DNA from 2 places in the Melaminivora sp. genome. Region 1 is predicted to be linked to the other one. Evidence: riboswitches for the same ligand, from Rfam matches in the RefSeq annotation. Region 1 holds a riboswitch; the other holds the start of a gene.
What was found. A riboswitch is a leader RNA that binds a small molecule or an ion and turns the genes downstream of it on or off. The one in region 1 is predicted to bind S-adenosylhomocysteine.
Positions count from the first base shown of each region.

Region 2: it holds a riboswitch for S-adenosylhomocysteine, as region 1 does, so the genes downstream of both, ahcY (adenosylhomocysteinase) here and metH (methionine synthase) in region 1, are expected to answer to the same signal.

Region 1 is NZ_DAMCAM010000004.1:51,540-61,163, reverse strand. It holds gene RT051_RS01740 (shikimate kinase) at 1-243, shown strand, start outside; gene RT051_RS01735 (ABC transporter permease) at 256-1,083, opposite strand; gene RT051_RS01730 (ABC transporter ATP-binding protein) at 1,106-1,918, opposite strand; gene RT051_RS01725 (ABC transporter substrate-binding protein) at 1,926-2,951, opposite strand; gene metH (methionine synthase) at 3,115-5,865, opposite strand; S-adenosyl-L-homocysteine riboswitch at 5,898-5,986, opposite strand; gene RT051_RS01715 (DNA-3-methyladenine glycosylase) at 6,088-6,696, shown strand; gene RT051_RS01710 (PACE efflux transporter) at 6,703-7,188, opposite strand; gene RT051_RS01705 (Glu/Leu/Phe/Val dehydrogenase) at 7,423-8,736, shown strand; gene RT051_RS01700 (hypothetical protein) at 8,834-9,028, opposite strand; gene RT051_RS01695 (aldehyde dehydrogenase family protein) at 9,053-9,624, opposite strand, start outside.
Region 2 is NZ_DAMCAM010000037.1:13,178-22,801, reverse strand. It holds gene RT051_RS09600 (TlyA family RNA methyltransferase) at 1-571, opposite strand, end outside; gene ahcY (adenosylhomocysteinase) at 818-2,254, opposite strand; S-adenosyl-L-homocysteine riboswitch at 2,335-2,438, opposite strand; gene RT051_RS09590 (MFS transporter) at 2,446-3,681, opposite strand; gene RT051_RS09585 (peptide chain release factor 3) at 3,845-5,470, shown strand; gene RT051_RS09580 (HAD-IIB family hydrolase) at 5,476-6,303, shown strand; gene RT051_RS09575 (amino acid ABC transporter ATP-binding protein) at 6,409-7,146, opposite strand; gene RT051_RS09570 (amino acid ABC transporter permease) at 7,176-7,847, opposite strand; gene RT051_RS09565 (amino acid ABC transporter permease) at 7,853-8,605, opposite strand; gene RT051_RS09560 (amino acid ABC transporter substrate-binding protein) at 8,691-9,590, opposite strand.

The sequences.
Region 1 (9,624 bases):
GCGCCGGACGACATCCTGCGCCGTCTGAGCCACGACCAGAGCCGCCCGCTTCTGCAGGTGGCTGATCCGCTGGCGCGCCTGCGCGAGCTGTGCCGTGTGCGTGATCCGCTGTATCGCGAGACGGCGCACCACGTCATCGAGACAGGACGGCCGACGATCCAGGCCCTGGTGCGCATGGCTGCCATGCAGCTGGAGATGGCGCAGGCGGCGGGCACGCCTCCTCCGCCTGCCACCCCGGCCTGAGACGCTTGCGCCCTACAGCTTGCCGCCGTCCCCCGCCTGCGGCTGCCAGCGCATCAGGCGCCGTTCGATGCGTCCGACCACGGCGTCCAGCGCCAGGGCAAACGCCGTGAGCACCAGGATGCCGGCCATCACCGTGTTGATGTCGAAGCTGCCCTCGGCCTGCAGGATCAGGTAGCCCACGCCCTGGCTGGAGCCCAGGTACTCGCCCACCACCGCGCCGACGAAGGCCAGCCCCACGCTGGTGTGCAGCGAGCTGAAGACCCAGCTCGTGGCGCTGGGCAGGTAGACGTGGCGCAGCAGCTGGCGCTGGCTGGCACCCAGCATGCGCGCGTTGGCCAGGATGACCGGGCTGACCTCGCGCACGCCCTGGTAGACGTTGAAGAACACGATGAAGAACACCAGCGTCACGCCTAAAGCGACCTTGGAGCCGATACCCAGGCCGAACCACACGGCAAAGATGGGCGCCAGGATGATGCGCGGCATGGCGTTCATGGCCTTGATGTAGGGCTCCAGGATGGCCGAGGCCATGGGCGACAGCGCCAGCCACAGGCCGCCCGCGAGGCCGCCTGCGGCGCCGATGGCGAAGGCCAGCACGGTCTCGGCCAGGGTGACCCCCAGGTGCTGGTAGATGTCGGCATCCACCACGAACCAGTCCCAGATGCGGCCAAAGATCTTCAAAGGCTCGCCGAAGAAGAACGCCGCCTGCTGGTCGTTGTCAAACATGAAGGGCGGAATGACGCCCGGCTTGGTCATGACGTGCCAGAACACGAACAGCAGCACCAGCAGCGCCAGCTGCCACAGCCGCAGCGTGGCCGGGCGCGGTTTGATCAGATTCCACATAGTCGAGAAGGGGCGCCCGGGTTCAGGCGCGCTGCAGTTGTTGCTGGTAGCCCTTGAGCACCTCGCCGCGCAGTTCGTCCCAGATGGCGGCGTGCAGCTCCAGGAAGCGCGGCGTCATCTTGACCTCGGCCACGTCGCGCGGGCGCTCGATGTCGATGACGAACTCACCCATGGGGTGCGAGGCCGGCCCGGCGCTCAGCACCACCACCCGGTCGCTCATGGCAATCGCCTCGTCCAGGTCGTGGGTGATGAACAGCACGGCCTTCTTCTTGCGCTGCCACAGGTCGAGCACCTCGTTTTCCATGAGCTGGCGCGTCTGGATGTCCAGGGCCGAGAACGGCTCGTCCATCAGGATGATGTCCGGGTCCATGACCAGGGTCTGCGCCAGGCTGGCGCGCTTTCGCATGCCGCCGCTCATCTGGTGCGGGTAGCGGTCGCCAAAGCCTGCCAAACCCACGCGGCGCAGCCAGTCCTGCCCCTGGGCGCGGGCGTCCGCATCGAGCATGCCGCGAAACTGCAGCCCCGCCATGACGTTGTCCAGCGCCGTGCGCCAGGGCATCAGGCTCTCGGCCTGGAACATGTAGCCGGCGCGCGTGTTGATGCCCGACAGGGGCTCGCCAAAGATGCGCACGCTGCCCTCGGACGGCGGGAGCAGCCCGGCCGCCATATTCAGCAGCGTGCTCTTGCCGCAGCCCGTGGGCCCGACGACGCTGACGAACTCGCCGGCGCCCACCGTGAGATTCACGTCGCTGACCGCCGTGTAGCGCTGCGCCGGGTTGTCCTTGGACGTGAAGGTGCAGGCCACCGCCTGCAGCTCGATCGCGGGAGCACTCATCGCCACGTCAGCCCTTGGGATATTTGGCGTTGGCCCGCTTGACGAAGTCGTTGGTGTAGATGGCGTTCAGATCAACCTTCTTCACATCCAGCTTGGGATCGATGCTGGCCAGCGCGCGCAGGGCCGTCTCGGCCCCCTTGGCCGGAAAGCTGCCATCGGGCGACAGGGCCTGCTTGGACGCCAGAAAGCCGTCGATATAGACGGCTCGGTCACCCAGCAGATAGCTCTCGGGCACGACCTTGATGACGTCGCCACCACCCGCCTGCTGGATCCACTTGTCGGCGCGCACCATGGCGTTCACCAGGGCCTGTGCGGTGTTCGGGTTCTTGTCCAGAAAGCCCTGCGGCGCGTACAGGCAGCCCGCCGGCATGGGGCCGCCGAAGACCTGCTCGGCCTCGTCCATCTTGCGCGTGTCCGAGACGATCTTCAGGTCGCCCGAGCGCGCGAGCAGCGTGATGACCGGATCGAGGTTGGAGATGGCGTCTATCTGCCCGGCGCGCATGGCCGCCACGGCGCCATTGCCCGCGCCCACGCCGACGAAGCTCACATCGCTGGGTTTGAGGCCCGCCTTGGCCAGCACGTAGTTGGCAACGATGTTGGTCGAACTGCCCGGCGCGGTGACGCCGATCTTCTTGCCCTTGAGATCGGCCACGGACTTGAAGTTGGGCATGGTCTTGGGGTTGACGCCCAGCACCACCTGGGGCGCCGCGCCCTGCAGCACGAAGGCGCGCATGGGCTGGCCCTTGAGCTGCATGTTGATGGTGTGCTCGAACGCGCCAGAGACCACGTCGGCACTGCCGCCCACCGCCGCCTGCAGCGCGCGCGAGCCACCGGCAAAATCCACGATCGTGACGTCCAGCCCCTCATCCTTGAAGTAGCCCTGCTGCTCGGCAATGGTCAGCGGCAGGTAATAAAACAGGTTCTTGCCGCCGACGGCGATGGTCAGCTTGGGCTTTTCCAGCGCCTGGGCGAAGCTGAATCCGGGCAGCGCAGCCGCGGCCAGGCCGCCGGCAATGAGGTGGCGTCGTTGCATGGTGGGTGTCTCCTGTTGTCAGAAAAAAGCACCTTCGACGGCTGACCGGGGCCAGCGGCGGGGCGCTGCGGGCCATGATAGCCGTGCCTCACCGATGGCTGACACGTAGAAACCGCAACCCCCACCAGCCCCCGGGGGGGCACGCTGCAGGACATCGGCTGATTTATCCCAGATTTGGCGCCAGCCTCCGGCGCAGTTCGTCGAGATCCATGCCCCGGCGCGTGGCCATGTCCTGCACCTGGTCGTCGCCGATCTGCCCGACGCTGAAATATGTCGCCTCGGGGTGGGCGATGTAAAAGCCGCTGACACTGGACGCCGGGTACATGGCGAAGCTATCGGTCAGCTCCATGCCAATCTCGGGTGCATCGAGCACCTTGAACAGATCGACCTTGGCCGTGTGATCCGGGCAGGCCGGGTAGCCGGGCGCGGGGCGGATGCCCTGGTATTTTTCCTTGATGAGCTCCTCGTTGCTCAGGGTTTCATCCGCCGCATAGCCCCACAGATCGCGGCGCACGCGCTCGTGCAGGCACTCGGCAAAAGCCTCGGCCAGACGGTCGGCAATCGCCTTGAACAGGATGTTGGAATAGTCGTCCAGCGCGTCCAGGAATTCCTTTTCCTTCTTCTCCGCGCCTATGCCCGCCGTGACGGCGAACAGGCCGGCGTAGTCGGCAATGCCCGACTCCCTGGTCGCCACGAAGTCCGCCAGGCAGCGGCTGGGGCGCAGTTTGCCTTCCGCGTCCACCTGTTTTTCCGTCTGTTGGCGCATGCCGTACCAGGTCATCAGCACTTCGCTGCGCGTCTCGTCGGTATAGAACTCGATGTCGTCGCCCACGCGGTTGGCCGGGTACAGGCCCAGCACGCCGTTGGCCGTCAGCCAGCGGCCTTCGATGAGTTTTTTCAGCATGGCCTGGCCATCGGCATGGACCTGCCGCGCCTGCTCGCCGACGACCTCGTCATCGAGGATGGCGGGATAAGACCCGGCCAGGTCCCAGGTCTGGAAAAAGGGCCCCCAGTCCAGGTAGCGCACCAGCTCGGCGAGATCGAAGTTGCGCAGCACGCGCCGTCCCAGCGCACGCGGAACGGTGGGCCGGAACTGCGTGAAATCCACCTGCGTGGCGTTGGCGCGTGCCTTGTCGATCGGCCACAGCGGCACCTTTTTCTTCCTGGCGTGCAGCTCGCGCACGTGGTCGTAGTCGGCCTGGACTTCGGCCAGGTACTGATCCTTGCCCTCGCCCAGCAGGCTCTGCGCCACGCTCACGCTGCGCGACGCATCAGGCACATAGACCACCGGCCCGTCGTACTGCGGCGCGATCTTGACGGCGGTGTGCACGCGCGAGCAGGTCGCGCCGCCGATCAGGAGCGGAATTTTCTTGATGCGGAAATAGTCGTCCTTGTGCATCTCGCCGGCGACGTACTGCATCTCCTCCAGACTGGGTGTGATCAGGCCCGACAGGCCGACGATGTCTGCCCCTTCGGCCTTGGCGCGCGCCAATATCTCGTGGCAGGGCACCATCACGCCCATGTTGATGACCTCGAAGTTGTTGCACTGCAAGACCACGGTGACGATGTTCTTGCCGATGTCATGCACGTCGCCCTTGACAGTGGCAATGACGATCTTGCCCTTGCTGGTCACGTCCAGGCCGGCCGCCTCCTGCTGGCGCTTTTCCTCCTCGATGTAGGGAATCAGGTGGGCCACGGCCTGCTTCATCACGCGCGCGCTCTTGACCACCTGGGGCAGGAACATCTTGCCGGCGCCGAACAGGTCGCCCACGATGTTCATGCCGTCCATGAGCGGCCCTTCGATGACGTGCAGCGGCCGGCCACCGCCCTGCACCACGATGTTCTGGTAGGCCTCCTCGGTATCGTCCACGATGAAGTCGGTGATGCCATGCACCAGCGCGTGCGACAGGCGCTCGCCCACGGTCTTGGGGTTGTCCGGCGTGCCGCGCCATTCGAGCTTCTTGCTGTCGTCCTTGGCCGCGCCCTTGGTGGCCTCGGCGATCTCCAGCAATCGCTCCGCCGCATCCGGGCGGCGGTTGAGCACCACGTCCTCGACGCGCTCGCGCAGGGCCGGGTCGAGGTCGTCGTACACCCCCACCATGCCGGCGTTGACGATGCCCATGTCCATGCCGGCGGCAATCGCGTGGTACAGGAACACCGTGTGGATGGCCTCGCGCACCGGGTCGTTGCCGCGGAAGGAAAACGACACGTTGGACACGCCGCCCGAGACCTTGGCGCCGGGCAGATTGGCCTTGATCCAGCGCACCGACTCGATGAAGTCCACGGCGTAGTTGGCGTGCTCCTCGATGCCGGTGGCAATCGCAAAGATGTTGGGGTCGAAGATGATGTCCTCGGGCGGAAAACCCACCTCATCGACCAGCACGCGGTAGGCGCGCTCGCAGATCTCGATCTTGCGCTCGAAGGTATCGGCCTGGCCCTTTTCGTCAAACGCCATGACCACGGCGGCGGCGCCATAGCGGCGGATCAGCTTCGCCTGGCGCTTGAACTCCTCCAGGCCCTCTTTCATGCTGATCGAGTTCACGATGCCCTTGCCCTGCAGGCAGCGCAGTCCGGCCTCGATGACCTCCCACTTGGAGCTGTCCACCATGACCGGCACGCGGGCGATGTCCGGCTCACTCGCGATCAGGTTCAGAAAGCGCACCATGGCCGCCTTGCTGTCGAGCATGGCCTCGTCCATATTCACGTCGATGACCTGGGCGCCGTTTTCCACCTGCTGGCGCGCCACGGACAGGGCTTTTTCGTATTCCTCGTTCAGGATCAGCCGCGCGAAGGCCTTGGAGCCGGTGACGTTGGTGCGCTCGCCGACGTTGACGAACAGGGTGTCCGGACCGATCAGGACGGGCTCGAGGCCCGAGAGTTTCATGGGGGGCGGAAAAACGGCGGGGGCAGTCATCTGGCTCACCTGTGCAATCGAGAGAAAACGGGGACAGGCGAGCGTCGTTGCAAGGCCGGAGGGCCGGCTGAAAGCCCCAAGCCTGACGGGCCGCATGCCCGCTGCAACGCTCCTTGGGGAAAGCCGCCGATTCTATCGCCGCCCATCTGCATGGCCGCGTCCTACGCACCGTTCGGGCGCCACGCCCCTTGCGCCGTCGCCGGGCCTGCCTAGCATGGGGCCATGCCGAACCCGCTCCACGACGCCGCCCGCCTCGCGGTGCACCCCGCCTCGCTCGACTTCACCCTGCCCGCCCACGAGCTGGCCCCTCAACTCATCGGCATCACCCTGCTGGTAAACGGCGTCGGCGGGCGCATCGTCGAGACCGAGGCCTATGACGGCGCCGACCCGGCCTCGCACAGCTTTCGCGGGCGCACGCCGCGCAACGCCGCCATGTTCGGCCCGCCGGCGCGGGCCTATGTCTATCGCTCCTATGGCGTGCACTGGTGCCTGAACCTGGTGTGCGGGCACGAGGGCGATGGCACGGCGGTGCTCATCCGTGCGCTCGAACCCACGCATGGGCTGGACGCCATGCGCGTGCGCCGGGGGGGCGTGCAGGACGAGCGGCTGCTGTGCGCCGGGCCCGGGCGGCTGGCACAGGCCCTGGCCATCGATGGCGGCTTCGACGGCCTGCCGCTCGATGCGCCACCCTTTGCCCTGCTGGGCCCCGCGCCTGACAGCAGTGCGCCGGCCGTGGTGGCGGGCCCGCGCATTGGCATCACGCGGGCGGTGGACGTGCCCTGGCGGTTTGGCGAGGCCGGCTCGCGCTTTCTGAGCCGGCCGTCTCGTTGAAGATGCTCAGGAAGAGGCCAGCGCCTGCGCCGAAGCGGGCAGCCCGAAGATGCGGTCGAAGGCCCAGTTGAAGGCGTAGGTATAGACCAGGAAGAACACCAGCAGCCCGGCCTCCATCAGCGTGGCCTGCCACAGGCCGACGCCGAACCACCAGGCCATGAGCGGGATGAGCATCAGCGCCAGCCCCCCTTCGAAGCCCAGGGCGTGCACCACGCGGCGCAGCGCCGAGCGGCCGCGCACGCGCTGGCGCGACTCCCAGCGCTCGAACAGGTGATTGAAGGCGACGTTCCACAGCACGGCCAGGGTGGAGGCGACCACCGACATGACACCCGAGGCCGCCACCTCCTGGCCGATGGCCATGAACAGCAGGGTCGAGGCGGCGATGGCGATGAGTTCGTAGAGGCTGACGAAGACCACCCGGCGCCAGGGGCCCTGAAAGCCCGCGGGCTGGCGTGCGGGGACCGGTTGCGTGGTCGGGGAAGCTGCAGACATGCGGCAGTATAGGCACCAGGGCAATCCCGGCGCATGCACAGGAAAACCGGCTGCAGCCCTTGTCCTGCCTCGACTGTTAGCTACTCTTTTTGAAATCCTTGTCTGGCGCTCGCGGCCCGGCCCGCCATGCCGGCGCTGCATGGCGCAACAACGCAGCGGCGTTGGACAAGCCCGCGGGCCCGGCCTACAGTCGCCGGCTTGCCTTGCAAAGGCCCGCTCCCGAAAGGATTCGCCATGCCAGCCACTTCCCCCACCGCCCAGTCGCCCGTCGCCGGCCACGCCCTGCCCTCCTACCTCGATGCGGGCCACCTGGGCCCCTGGGGCATCTACCTGCAACAGGTGGACCGCGTCACGCCCTACCTGGGCAGTCTGGCGCGCTGGGTGGAAACGCTCAAGCGTCCCAAGCGCGCGCTGATCGTGGACGTGCCCATCGAGATGGACGACGGCACGATTGCCCACTTCGAGGGCTACCGCGTGCAGCACAACACCAGCCGCGGCCCGGGCAAGGGCGGCGTGCGCTTCCACCAGGATGTGACGCTGTCGGAGGTGATGGCGCTGTCGGCCTGGATGAGCATCAAGAACGCGGCGGTGAACGTGCCCTACGGCGGTGCCAAGGGCGGCATTCGGGTCGATCCGAAGAAGCTCTCGCGCGGCGAGCTTGAGCGCCTGACGCGGCGCTACACCAGTGAGATCGGCATCATCATCGGCCCGACCAAGGACATCCCCGCGCCGGACGTGAACACCAACGGCCAGATCATGGCCTGGATGATGGACACCTACTCGATGAACGTCGGCGAGACCTCCACCGGCGTGGTCACCGGCAAGCCCGTCGACCTGGGCGGCTCGCTCGGCCGCATGGAGGCCACCGGGCGCGGTGTCTACACCGTGGGCGTCGAGGCGGCCCGGCACACCGGCATGCAGATCGAAGGCGCGCGCGTGGCGGTGCAAGGCTTTGGCAATGTCGGCGGCACGGCGGGGCGGCTGTTTGCCGAGGCCGGCGCGCACGTGGTGGCGGTGCAGGACCACACCGGCACGGTCTTTTGCGACCGGGGCCTGGATGTGCCGGCGCTACTGGCGCACGTAGAGCAGACCGGCGGCGTGGCCGGCTTCGCCGGCGCCGAGCGCATGGAGGACGACGAGTTCTGGGGCGTGCCGTGCGACATCCTGATCCCGGCGGCGCTGGAGAGCCAAATCACCCGGGACAACGCCGACCGCATCCGCGCGAAGATGGTCATCGAGGGCGCTAACGGCCCGACCACGCCCGAGGCCGACGACATCCTGAACGGCAAGGGCGTGCTGGTGTTGCCCGACGTGATCTCCAACGCCGGCGGCGTGACGGTGAGCTATTTCGAGTGGGTGCAGGACTTCACCAGCTTCTTCTGGTCCGAGGACGAGATCAACGACCGGCTGGTGCGCATCATGCAGAACGCCTTCGCCGGCGTCTGGCAGGTGGCGCAGGAGCACCAGGTCAGCTTGCGCACCGCCACCTTCATCGTGGCGTGCACGCGCATCCTGCACGCGCGCGAGATGCGCGGGTTGTATCCCTGAGTCCTGGCCCGCCCTGGGCCGCCCCTGGCTGGGCGGCCCCGTGGCATGACAGCTGGGCGGCCATGAGGCCGCCTTTTTCCGCGTCGACGGGCGTGCCTCAGAACTTGGCCGAGAACGTCACCACCAGGTTGCGCCCCGGGCCGGGCAGCTCGTCGACGCCGGCGCGCCAGCCCTTGTCCAGCAGGTTGTTCAGGTGCAGGGCGGCGCGGTAGCGGTCCTGCGGGCCGAAGCTGCTACCCACGGCCATGTTGAGCGTGTCGGGCTGCGCCGCCTTCCTGTCGCTGCTCACCATGGCCATGTTTTCGGCAGTGGCTATCTATGTTTGGATGGCCTTGAATTCCAGGAATTCCTCCAAACCGATGGCGCCTGCCTCACGCCCAACACCACTTTGCTTGAAGCCGCCGAATGGCGCTAGCGGGTTGAAGCGCGCACCGTTGATGTCCACTTGGCCGGCGCGGATCTGGCGGGCCGCCTGTAATGCTTGTTTGGGCTCGCCCCATACCGCGGCCGCCAGGCCGTAGACGGAATCGTTAGCCAGCGCGATTCCATCGTCGACGCTGTCGTAGGTCAGCACGGTCAGCACCGGCCCAAACACCTCGGCGCGCGCCAGTGGGTTGTCACGCTCCACCCAAAAGGCCTGCGGGCTCACGTAGTTGCCATGGGCCGGCACCGGTGCAGCCTCGTTGATTGCGACCGCGCCCTGCGCGATGCCATCATCGATCAGCGCTTGCGCCCGTTCGCTTTGGCGAGGCGACACCAGCGGTCCGACACGTGTGCCTTCGCTCAGTGCAGGGCCAACGGTGAGCTTGGCCATCTCCTGGCGCAACAGGGCCTCGACATCGGCACGCTGCTGCGCCGGTACCAGCAGCCGCGTCAGTGCGCTGCAGG
Region 2 (9,624 bases), on a different contig from region 1:
CGTCGCCGCTGTCGTCGTAGCCGTCATCGACCAGGCCGCCGTTGCGCATCCAGGCATAGGGCGCCTGGGGCTGGGTGTCGTTGTCCTCGGGCTCGGCGTCGACGCGCTCGGACAGCGCCTCCTCGCAGGCCTCTTCGAGCGCCCCGGGCGTGAGGTGGCGGGCGTTCAGGCCCTCCACCGCGACGACGCGCACGTCGCCCTGCAGGCGCTCATGCAGCTGGCCCTGGCCCACGTCCACGCCGATGACCTGCGCCGCGCCGTGCTGCAGCAGGCAGTCGGTAAAGCCGCCGGTGCTCTGGCCCACGTCCAGGCAGCGCAGGCCGGCCGGGTCGATGCCGGTGGCGGCCAGCGCGCCCTCGAGCTTGAGCCCGCCGCGCGAGAGGTACCTGGCCTCGGCGGCGTCGAGCAGCTGCAGACGGGCACCGGCAGGGATGTCGTCGCCGTTCTTGGCCACGCGCGTCCAGGGCATGGTGTCGGCCAGGCGCCATTGCACGCCGGCGGCGATCAGGCGCTGGGCCTGTGAGCGGGTGGTGGCGTGGCCGCCTTCCACCAGGAATACGTCAGCGCGCATGGCGCAGGGTCCTTTTCATGGGTCGAATCGGCTTTTAGACCTTGCCAGGCAAGGGCGGGGAGCTATTGTTTTTTTGTGAGGGATGGCGGGGTCTGGCGTGCCCTGTCGGGTTGCCAGCGGCGCTGGCCCCCACCCCAGCCCTCCCCCAGAGGGGGAGGGGGCAAGTTACCGGCGCGGCGTCGCTTCCTGCTCCTTCCCCCTCTGGGGGAAGGTAGGGATGGGGGCCGGCGGGTCTCGGCGCACCGCTCAATAACGGTACGTATCCGCCTTGTACGGCCCGCTCTTGTCCACGCCGATATACGCCGCCTGCTCGTCGGTCAGCTCGGTCAGCATGGCGCCCAGCTTGGACAGCTGCAGGCGCGCAACCTTCTCGTCGAGCAGCTTGGGCAGCACATAGACCTTGCCGACTTCATACGCATCCGGGCGCGTGAACAGCTCGATCTGCGCCAGCGTCTGGTTGGCAAACGAGCTGCTCATGACGTAGCTGGGGTGGCCCGTGCCGCAGCCCAGGTTCACCAGGCGGCCCTTGGCCAGCAGGATGATCCTCTTGCCGTCGGGGAAGATGATGTGGTCCACCTGCGGCTTGATCTCTTCCCACGGGTATTGCTCCAGCGACGCGACCTCGATCTCGTTGTCGAAGTGGCCGATGTTGCAGACGATGGCCTGGTCCTTCATGGCGGCCATGTGCTCGTGGCGGATGACGTCCTTGTTGCCCGTGGTGGTCACGAAGATGTCGGCCTTGTCGGCGGCGTACTCCATGGTCACCACGCGGTAGCCTTCCATGGCGGCCTGCAGGGCGTTGATGGGGTCGATCTCGGTCACCCAGACCTGCGCCGACAGCGCGCGCAGCGCCTGGGCCGAACCCTTGCCCACGTCGCCATAGCCGGCGACCACGGCCACCTTGCCGGCGATCATCACGTCGGTGGCGCGCTTGATGCCGTCCACCAGCGACTCGCGGCAGCCGTACAGGTTGTCGAACTTGGATTTGGTGACCGAGTCGTTGACGTTGATGGCGCGAAACAGCAGCGTGCCCTTGGCCGACATCTCGTTGAGGCGGTGCACGCCGGTGGTGGTCTCCTCGGTCACGCCGAGGATCTGGGCGCTCTTGCGGCTGTACCAGGTCGGGTCCTCGGCCAGCTTCTTGCGGATGGAGGCGTACAGGATGCGCTCTTCCTCGCTGCTGCCGTTGCCCGCCACCAGAGACGCATCCTTCTCGGCGCGCTGGCCCAGGTGCATCAGCAGCGTGGCATCGCCGCCGTCGTCCAGGATCATGTTGGGGCCTTCGCCCTCGCTGCCCTTGGGGCCGAAGTCGAAGATGCGGTGCGTGTAGTCCCAGTAGTCTTCGAGCGACTCGCCCTTGATGGCGAACACCGGCGTGCCACCGGCGGCAATGGCGGCGGCGGCGTGGTCCTGCGTCGAGAAGATGTTGCACGAGGCCCAGCGCACCGTGGCGCCGAGGGCCTGCAGCGTCTCGATCAGCACGGCCGTCTGGATGGTCATGTGCAGGCTGCCGGCGATGCGCGCGCCCTTCAGGGGCTGCTGGGCGGCGTATTCCTCGCGAATCGCCATCAGGCCGGGCATCTCGGTCTCGGCGATGCGGATTTCCTTGCGACCCCAGTCGGCAAGGGCGATGTCGGTGATGGCGCAGTCGGCCGGGGCGAGGGAGGTGTTGCGGACGTTCATGGAAAGCTCCAATGCGTGGTGAAACACCACCGGCCGCGCGAGGGAGCTGGAAAGGGGATTCGCTCGCCCATCGCACGCCAGGTGGATGAGCGTCGTTGCACGGACGGGCCTGCCAGAGCGAAGGGCCCGGTCTCCCGAGCCTCACGTCCGCCTGGGCGGGGACGCTGCAACGCTCCTCGGGAAAACGCGCATTATATTCGGCCCGCCCTGCGCAGGGGCAGCGCCAGCGCGAGCGCCACGCCCAGCAGCGCCAGCGAAAAAACCGCCATGCCGGGCCAGCGGCCGTGCTCCCAGAACCAGCCGCCGACCGAGCCGAGCACGCTGGAGCCCACGTAATAGGCCAGCAGGTAGAGCGACGAGGCATGGCCCTTGGCGCCCTGCGCCAGCGCGCCGACCCAGCCGCTGGCCACCGCGTGCGCCACGAAGAAGCCGAAGGTCAGCGCAGCGATCCCGACCATCAGCACGGCCAGCGGCGCGGCGAGCGTGAGCAGGACGCCGGCGGCCATCAGCAGCACGCCGCCCACCAGCACGGGGCCGCGCCCGCGCCGGTCGGCCAGCGCCCCGGCCGCAGGCGAGGCGACGATGCCGAACAGGTAGGCCGAGAAGACCAGCCCGATCTGCGTCTGGCTCAGCCCGTAGGGCGGCAGCGCCAGCCGAAAGCCCACGTAGTTGAACAGCGAGACAAACACCCCCATCAGCAAGAAAGCCAGGGCAAACAGCGGCACCAGAGCGGGCGTGCCCAGGTGCCCGCGCCAGGCCGCCAGGTGAAAGGCCAGCCCCGGCCGGGCCGCGCCGCCCACGGGCGCGGGCGCGGGCGCCGTGCCCACGCGCGGCAGCAGCAACACGAAGCCCACCGCCGCGGCCAGGCCCAGCCCGCCCACGGTGGCCAGCGCCACGCGCCAGCCCCAGGCGTCGGCCAGCATGCTCATGCCGATGCGCCCGGCCATGCCGCCGAAGGCCGTGCCGCCGATGTACAGCCCCATCGCAAAACCCAGGCCGCGCGGGTGGATCTCCTCGGACAGATAGGCCATGGCCACGGCCGGCACGCCGCCCAGCAGCACGCCCTCGAGCGCGCGCGCCGCCAGCAGCGCCCCCCAGGCCGGCGCCAGCGCCGCCAGCAGGTTGCACAGCGCCGCCAGCGCCATCGAGGCGAACATCAGCCGGCGCTTGTCCCGGCCCTGCGACAGGGCGCCGGCGGCGAAGATGGCCACCGCCAGGCTGCCGGTGCTGACCGACAGGGCCAGCGAACTGCCGGCCGGGCTCAGGGCGAAATGCGCCGCCAGCTCGGGCAGCACGGGCTGCACGCAGTACAGCAGCGAGAACGTGGCGAACCCGGCCAGAAACAGCGCCAGGCTGATGCGCCGGTAGGCCGGGGTGCCCGCGTGCACCCAGGTGCGGGCGGCGGGCGGGGAGTCGAGGGCTTGCATGGCCGTGACTGTGACACGGCCCGCGGGAGCGCAGGGCCTGGGGCTGTCCGTAGAATTACGCTCTTGCGCCGCCAGGCGCCCGGCCACGAGCCGCCCCCTTGCCGCGCGCCACGCCCTGCCCCGGGCCGCCGGCGCCGCGCCCACCCTGCCCCTTGAGCCCCACGTGTCCTACGCTTCCGAAACGCGGCGCCGCCGCACCTTTGCCATCATCTCCCACCCCGACGCGGGCAAGACCACGCTGACGGAAAAGCTGCTGCTGTTCTCGGGCGCCATCCAGATCGCCGGCGCCGTGAAGGGCCGCAAGGCCAGCCGCCACGCCACGTCCGACTGGATGGAGATCGAGAAGCAGCGCGGCATCTCGGTGGCCAGCTCGGTCATGCAGATGAGCTACCGGGACCACGTGGTCAACCTGCTGGACACGCCCGGCCACAAGGATTTCTCCGAGGACACCTACCGCGTGCTCACGGCCGTCGATTCGGCGCTGATGGTGATCGACGCGGCCAACGGCGTGGAGACGCAGACGCGCCGCCTGATCGAGGTCTGCCGCCAGAGGGACACCCCCATCATCACCTTCGTCAACAAGATGGACCGCGAGGTGCGCGACCCGCTCGACATCCTGGACGAGGTCGAGCGGGAACTGGGCATGCCCTGCTGCCCCATGACCTGGCCGGTGGGCCAGGGCAGGAGCTTCGGCGGCATCATCGACCTGCGCACGCAGAGCATGACCGTGTTCCAGGCCGGCAGCGACAAGCGTCCGGAGGATTTCGAGACCATCCCCCTGTCCGAGGCCGAGCGGCTGCGCGCGCGCTTCGGCCAGACCTTCGACGACGCGCTGGAGAGCATGGAGCTGGCCGTGGGCGCTTCGGCCCCCTGGGACCATGCGCAGTTCCTGGCGGCCAAGCTCACGCCGGTGTTCTTCGGCTCGGGCGTGAACAACTTCGGCGTCAAGGAGGTGCTGGACGCGGTGGTGGACATGTCGCCCCCGCCCGGCCCGCGCACCAGCACGCTGGCCGTGAACAAGCAGCCCGTCGAGAAGACCGTGCACCCCGAGGACCCGGGCTTTGCCGGCGTGGTCTTCAAGGTGCAGGCCAACATGGACGCGAATCACCGCGACCGCATCGCCTTCGTGCGCGTGGCCTCGGGCAAGTACACGCCCGGCATGAAGATGCGCGTGCAGCGCACGGGCAAGGAGCTGCGCCCCACCAGCGTCGTCACCTTCATGAGCCAGCGCCGCGAGGCGGTGGAAGAAGCCTACGCGGGCGACATCATCGGCTTCACCACGCACGGCGGCGTGCAGCTGGGCGACACCATCACCGATGGCGCGCAGCTGCAGTTCACCGGCCTGCCCTTCTTCGCGCCCGAGATGTTCATGACCGTGGTGCTGAAAAACCCCCTGCGCACCAAACAGCTGCACGAGGGCCTGATGCAGCTGGGCGAGGAGGGCGCCATCCAGGTCTTCAAGCCCGAGGCCGGCGGCAACATGCTGCTGGGCGCCGTGGGCCAGCTGCAGTTCGAGGTGGTGCAGCACCGGCTGAACACCGAATACAACTGCGACGTGCGGCTGGAGGGCTGCCAGTACACCGGCGCGCGCTGGATCACGGCCGACACCCCGCAGGAGCTGCGCGAGTTCGAGAACGCCTACCCGCTGCGCATGGCGCGCGACGCGGCGGACACGCTGGCCTACCTGTGCACGTCGCCATATGACGTGCGGCTGGCGCAGGAGCGGTTTCCGAAGATCCACTTCCATCCGCTGCGCGAGCACGCGGGGCTGGCGCTGCAGGGGGCATGAAGGGCATGAGCAGCAGCACCCTGGCCCCTCTGGACTCCTGGCCGCAGGCCGCGCGCTCGCGCATCACGGGCGTCCTGACCGACATCGACGACACCCTGACCACCGACGGCGCCATCACCGCCGACGCGCTGGCCGCCATGGACGACCTGAAGGCCGCCGGGTTGCACGTCATCGCCATCACCGGGCGGCCGGTGGGCTGGAGCGAGCCGTTCGCGCTTGCCTGGCCCATCGATGCCATCGTGGCCGAGAACGGCGCCGTGGCGCTCAGGCGCAATGCCGCCGGGGGCCTGGACAGGCTCTACCAGCAGGACGCGGCCACGCGCGCGGCCAACTACGCGCGCATGCAGCAGGTGCTGGCGCATATCGAAGCGAGCATTGCCGGGGCGCGGCGCGCCACCGACTCCGCCGGGCGCGAGACCGACATCGCCATCGACCACAGCGAATTCACCCAGCTGTCCGAGGCGCAGATCGACAAGGTGGTGCTGGCCATGCGCCACGAGGGCATGCACGCCACCGTGAGCAGCATCCACGTGAACGGCTGGTATGGCGAGCACAACAAGTTCGAAGGCGCGCGCTGGATCGTGCGCGAGCTGCTCGCGCGCGCGCTCGATGCGGAGCGGGACCACTGGGTCTATGTGGGCGACTCGACCAACGACGCGCTGATGTTCCAGGCCTTTGCCAACAGCGTGGGCGTGGCCAACGTGGCGCGCTTCGTGCCGCACCTGTCGCACCTGCCGCGCTATGTCACGCAGGGCGAACGCGGCGCCGGCTTTGCCGAGGTGGCACGGGCGGTGCTGGCGGCGCGGGCGCAGCCCGAGTTTTCAGTCAAATAGTGCCCCAGCCCGTGCCAACAAAGGGTTTGTAGCTATAAAAAATGAAACGAAAAAGGGCGCCTTTCGGCGCCCTTCGCATCTGGCGTGCTAGCCTCGGGCCTGCGTTCAATGCTGCAGGATTTTGTTCAGGAAGTCCTTGGTGCGCGGCTGGCGCGCCTCGGGGTTGCCGAAGAACTCGTCCCGGGTGCAGTCCTCCAGGATCCTGCCGCCCACGTCCATGAAGATGACGCGGTTGCTGACCTTCCTGGCAAAGCCCATCTCGTGCGTCACGCACATCATGGTCATGCCCTCGTGCGCCAGGCCCATCATGACCTCCAGCACCTCGCCGACCATCTCCGGATCGAGCGCCGAGGTGGGCTCGTCGAACAGCATCACGATGGGGTCCATGGACAGCGCGCGGGCAATCGCCACGCGCTGCTGCTGGCCACCCGAGAGCTGGCCGGGGAACTTGTCCTTGTGCGCCATCAGGCCCACGCGGTCGAGCATCTTGAGGCCGCGCGCGCGGGCGTCGTCCAGGCTGCGGCCCAGCACCTTGACCTGGGCAATCGTCAGGTTCTCGGTCACCGACAGGTGCGGAAACAGCTCGAAGTGCTGGAACACCATGCCCACGCGCGAGCGCAGCTTGGGCAGGTTGGTCCTGGGGTCGTGCACCGCCGTGCCATCGACCCAGATCTCGCCCTTCTGCACCGGCTCCAGCGCGTTGATGGTCTTGATCAGGGTGGACTTGCCGGAGCCGGAAGGGCCGCAGACCACCACCACCTCGCCCTTGGCGATGGCGGTGGAGCAGTCGTTGAGCACCTGAAAGCTCCCATACCACTTGGAGACGTTCTTCAATTCGATCATCTGGCTCATTTCTTCTCTCTCCAGTGTCTTCAGCGGATGATGGCGATCTTCCTGTGCAGGCGCTTGACGGCCCAGGACAGCGCGTAGCAGATCACGAAATAGACCACGGCCGCCGCCAGGTAGGCTTCGATGGGCCGGCCGTAGTTCTTGCCCGCGATCTCGAAGCCCTTGAGCATGTCGTAGGCGCCGATGGCATAGACCAGCGAAGTGTCCTGGAACAGGATGATGGTCTGCGTCAGCAGCACCGGCAGCATGTTGCGAAACGCCTGCGGCAGCACCACCAGCTTCATGTTCTGTGCATAGGTCATGCCCATGGCCTGGCCGGCAAAGACCTGGCCGCGCGGGATGGACTGGATGCCCGCGCGCATGATCTCGGAGAAGTACGCCGCCTCGAACGCCACGAAGGTGATGATGGCCGAGACCTCCGCGCCGATGGGCCGGCCGATCAGCATGGGCACCAGCAGGAAGAACCACAGGATGACCATGACCAGCGGAATGGAGCGCATGCCGTTGACGTAGATGGTCGCGGGCAGGTCCAGCCATTTGCGGCCCGACAGGCGCATGAGCGCCAGCACCGTGCCCAGGGCGATGCCGCCCAGCGTGGCAATCACCGTCAGGATGACGCTGAAATACAGCCCCTTGAGCACGAAGTTGGAGAACAGCTCCCAGGTGAAGAACGACCAGTCGATGTTGAGATTCACCATGGTCAGTGTCCTCCCCCGCCGGCGGCGATCAGCCCGGGCACGCGCGTGCGCTTCTCGATGAAGGCCATGACACGGTTGATGGCGAAGGCCGAGACCACATACAGGCCCGTGACGGCCAGATAGACCTCGACGCCGCGCGCCGTCTCCTCCTGCGCCTGCATGGCAAACATGGTCAGCTCCGCCACCGAGACGGCGAACGCCACCGACGAGTTCTTGAACACGTTCATGGTCTCGCTGGTCAGCGGCGGGATGATGATGCGAAACGCCATCGGCAGCAGCACGTAGCGGTAGTACTGGAAGGTGGTGAAGCCCATGGCCATGCCGGCATAGCGCTGGCCGCGCGGCAGCGCCTGGATGCCCGAGCGCACCTGCTCGGCAATGCGCGCCGAGGTGAAAAAGCCCAGGGCAAAGACCACCAGCACGAAGCCCGGCAGCGACTTCATGGCCGGGAACAGGGCGGGCACGACGTGGTACCACACGAAGATGTGCACCAGCAGCGGAATATTGCGAAACAGCTCGACCCAGGCATTGCCCAGCCGCACCACCCAGGGCCGGCCCTCGAGCGTGCGCAGCGTGCCCACCAGCGAGCCCACGATGAGGGCGATCGCCAGCGACAGCAGCGAAACGGACACCGTCCAGCCCCAGGCCGACAGCATCCAGTCGAGATAGGTCACGTCGCCGCCCTTGCCGAAGCAGCTCGCGCCCACTTCCATGGTGATGGTGTCCTGGCAGAACACCTGCCAATCCCAACTCATAGGAACACCCCTTTGCTTGTCTTGTAATGGAAAACGCCCCTTCCCGAGCTCGCGGCCGAGAAGGGGCGTTGCACCCGTTCAGGCCTTACTTGATTTCGTAGGACTCCATGGGCTTGTCATTGGGGTGTGCCCAGGCTTCCTTGGTGGCCTCCGACAGCGGCAGGCCGACCTTCACGTTGTTGGGCGGGATCGGCTGCATGAACCAGCGGTCGTACAGCTTGGCCAGCGAGCCGTCGGCGATCTGGCGCTTGATGGAGTCGTCCACGGCCTTCTTGAAGGCCGGGTCGTCCTTGCGCAGCATGCACGCGATGGGCTCGACGGAGAGCACTTCGCCCACGATCTTGAAGTCCTGCGGGTTCTTGGACTTGGAGATGTTGGCCGCCAGGATGGAGCCGTCCATGATGAAGGCGTCGGCGCGGCCCGTCTCCAGCATCAGGAAGCTGTCGGCGTGGTCCTTGCCCATGACTTCCTTGAACGTGAGGCCGTCGGCGCGCTTGTTCTTGCGCAGCGTCTGCACCGACGTGGTGCCGGTGGTGGTGACGATGGTCTTGCCGTTCAGGTCCTTGATGCCGCTGATGCCCGACTTGGCGTTCACGGCGATGCGCACCTCCTCCACGTAGGTGGTCACGGCGAAGGCCACTTCCTTCTGGCGCGCCGCGCTGTTGGTGGTGGAGCCGCACTCCAGGTCCACCGTGCCGTTGGTCACGAGCGGGATGCGGTTCTGCGAGGTGACGGGCTGGTACTTGACGTCCAGCTTGGCCAGGCCCAGCTGCTTCTGGATGTCGTCGGCGATGCGCTCGCTCATCTCGGTGTGAAAGCCCACGTACTTGCCGTTGCCCAGGGTGTAGCCCAGGCCCGAGGACTCGCGCACGCCCAGCGTGATCGCGCCCGAGGACTTGATCTTGGCCAGGGTGTCGCCCGCCTGGGCAAAGGTGGTGCCTGCAGCCAGCAGGGTGATGGCGGCAGCCAGCAGTTGTTTTTTCATGGTTATCTCCTTGTGGGTGAAACGGATGAGCGTT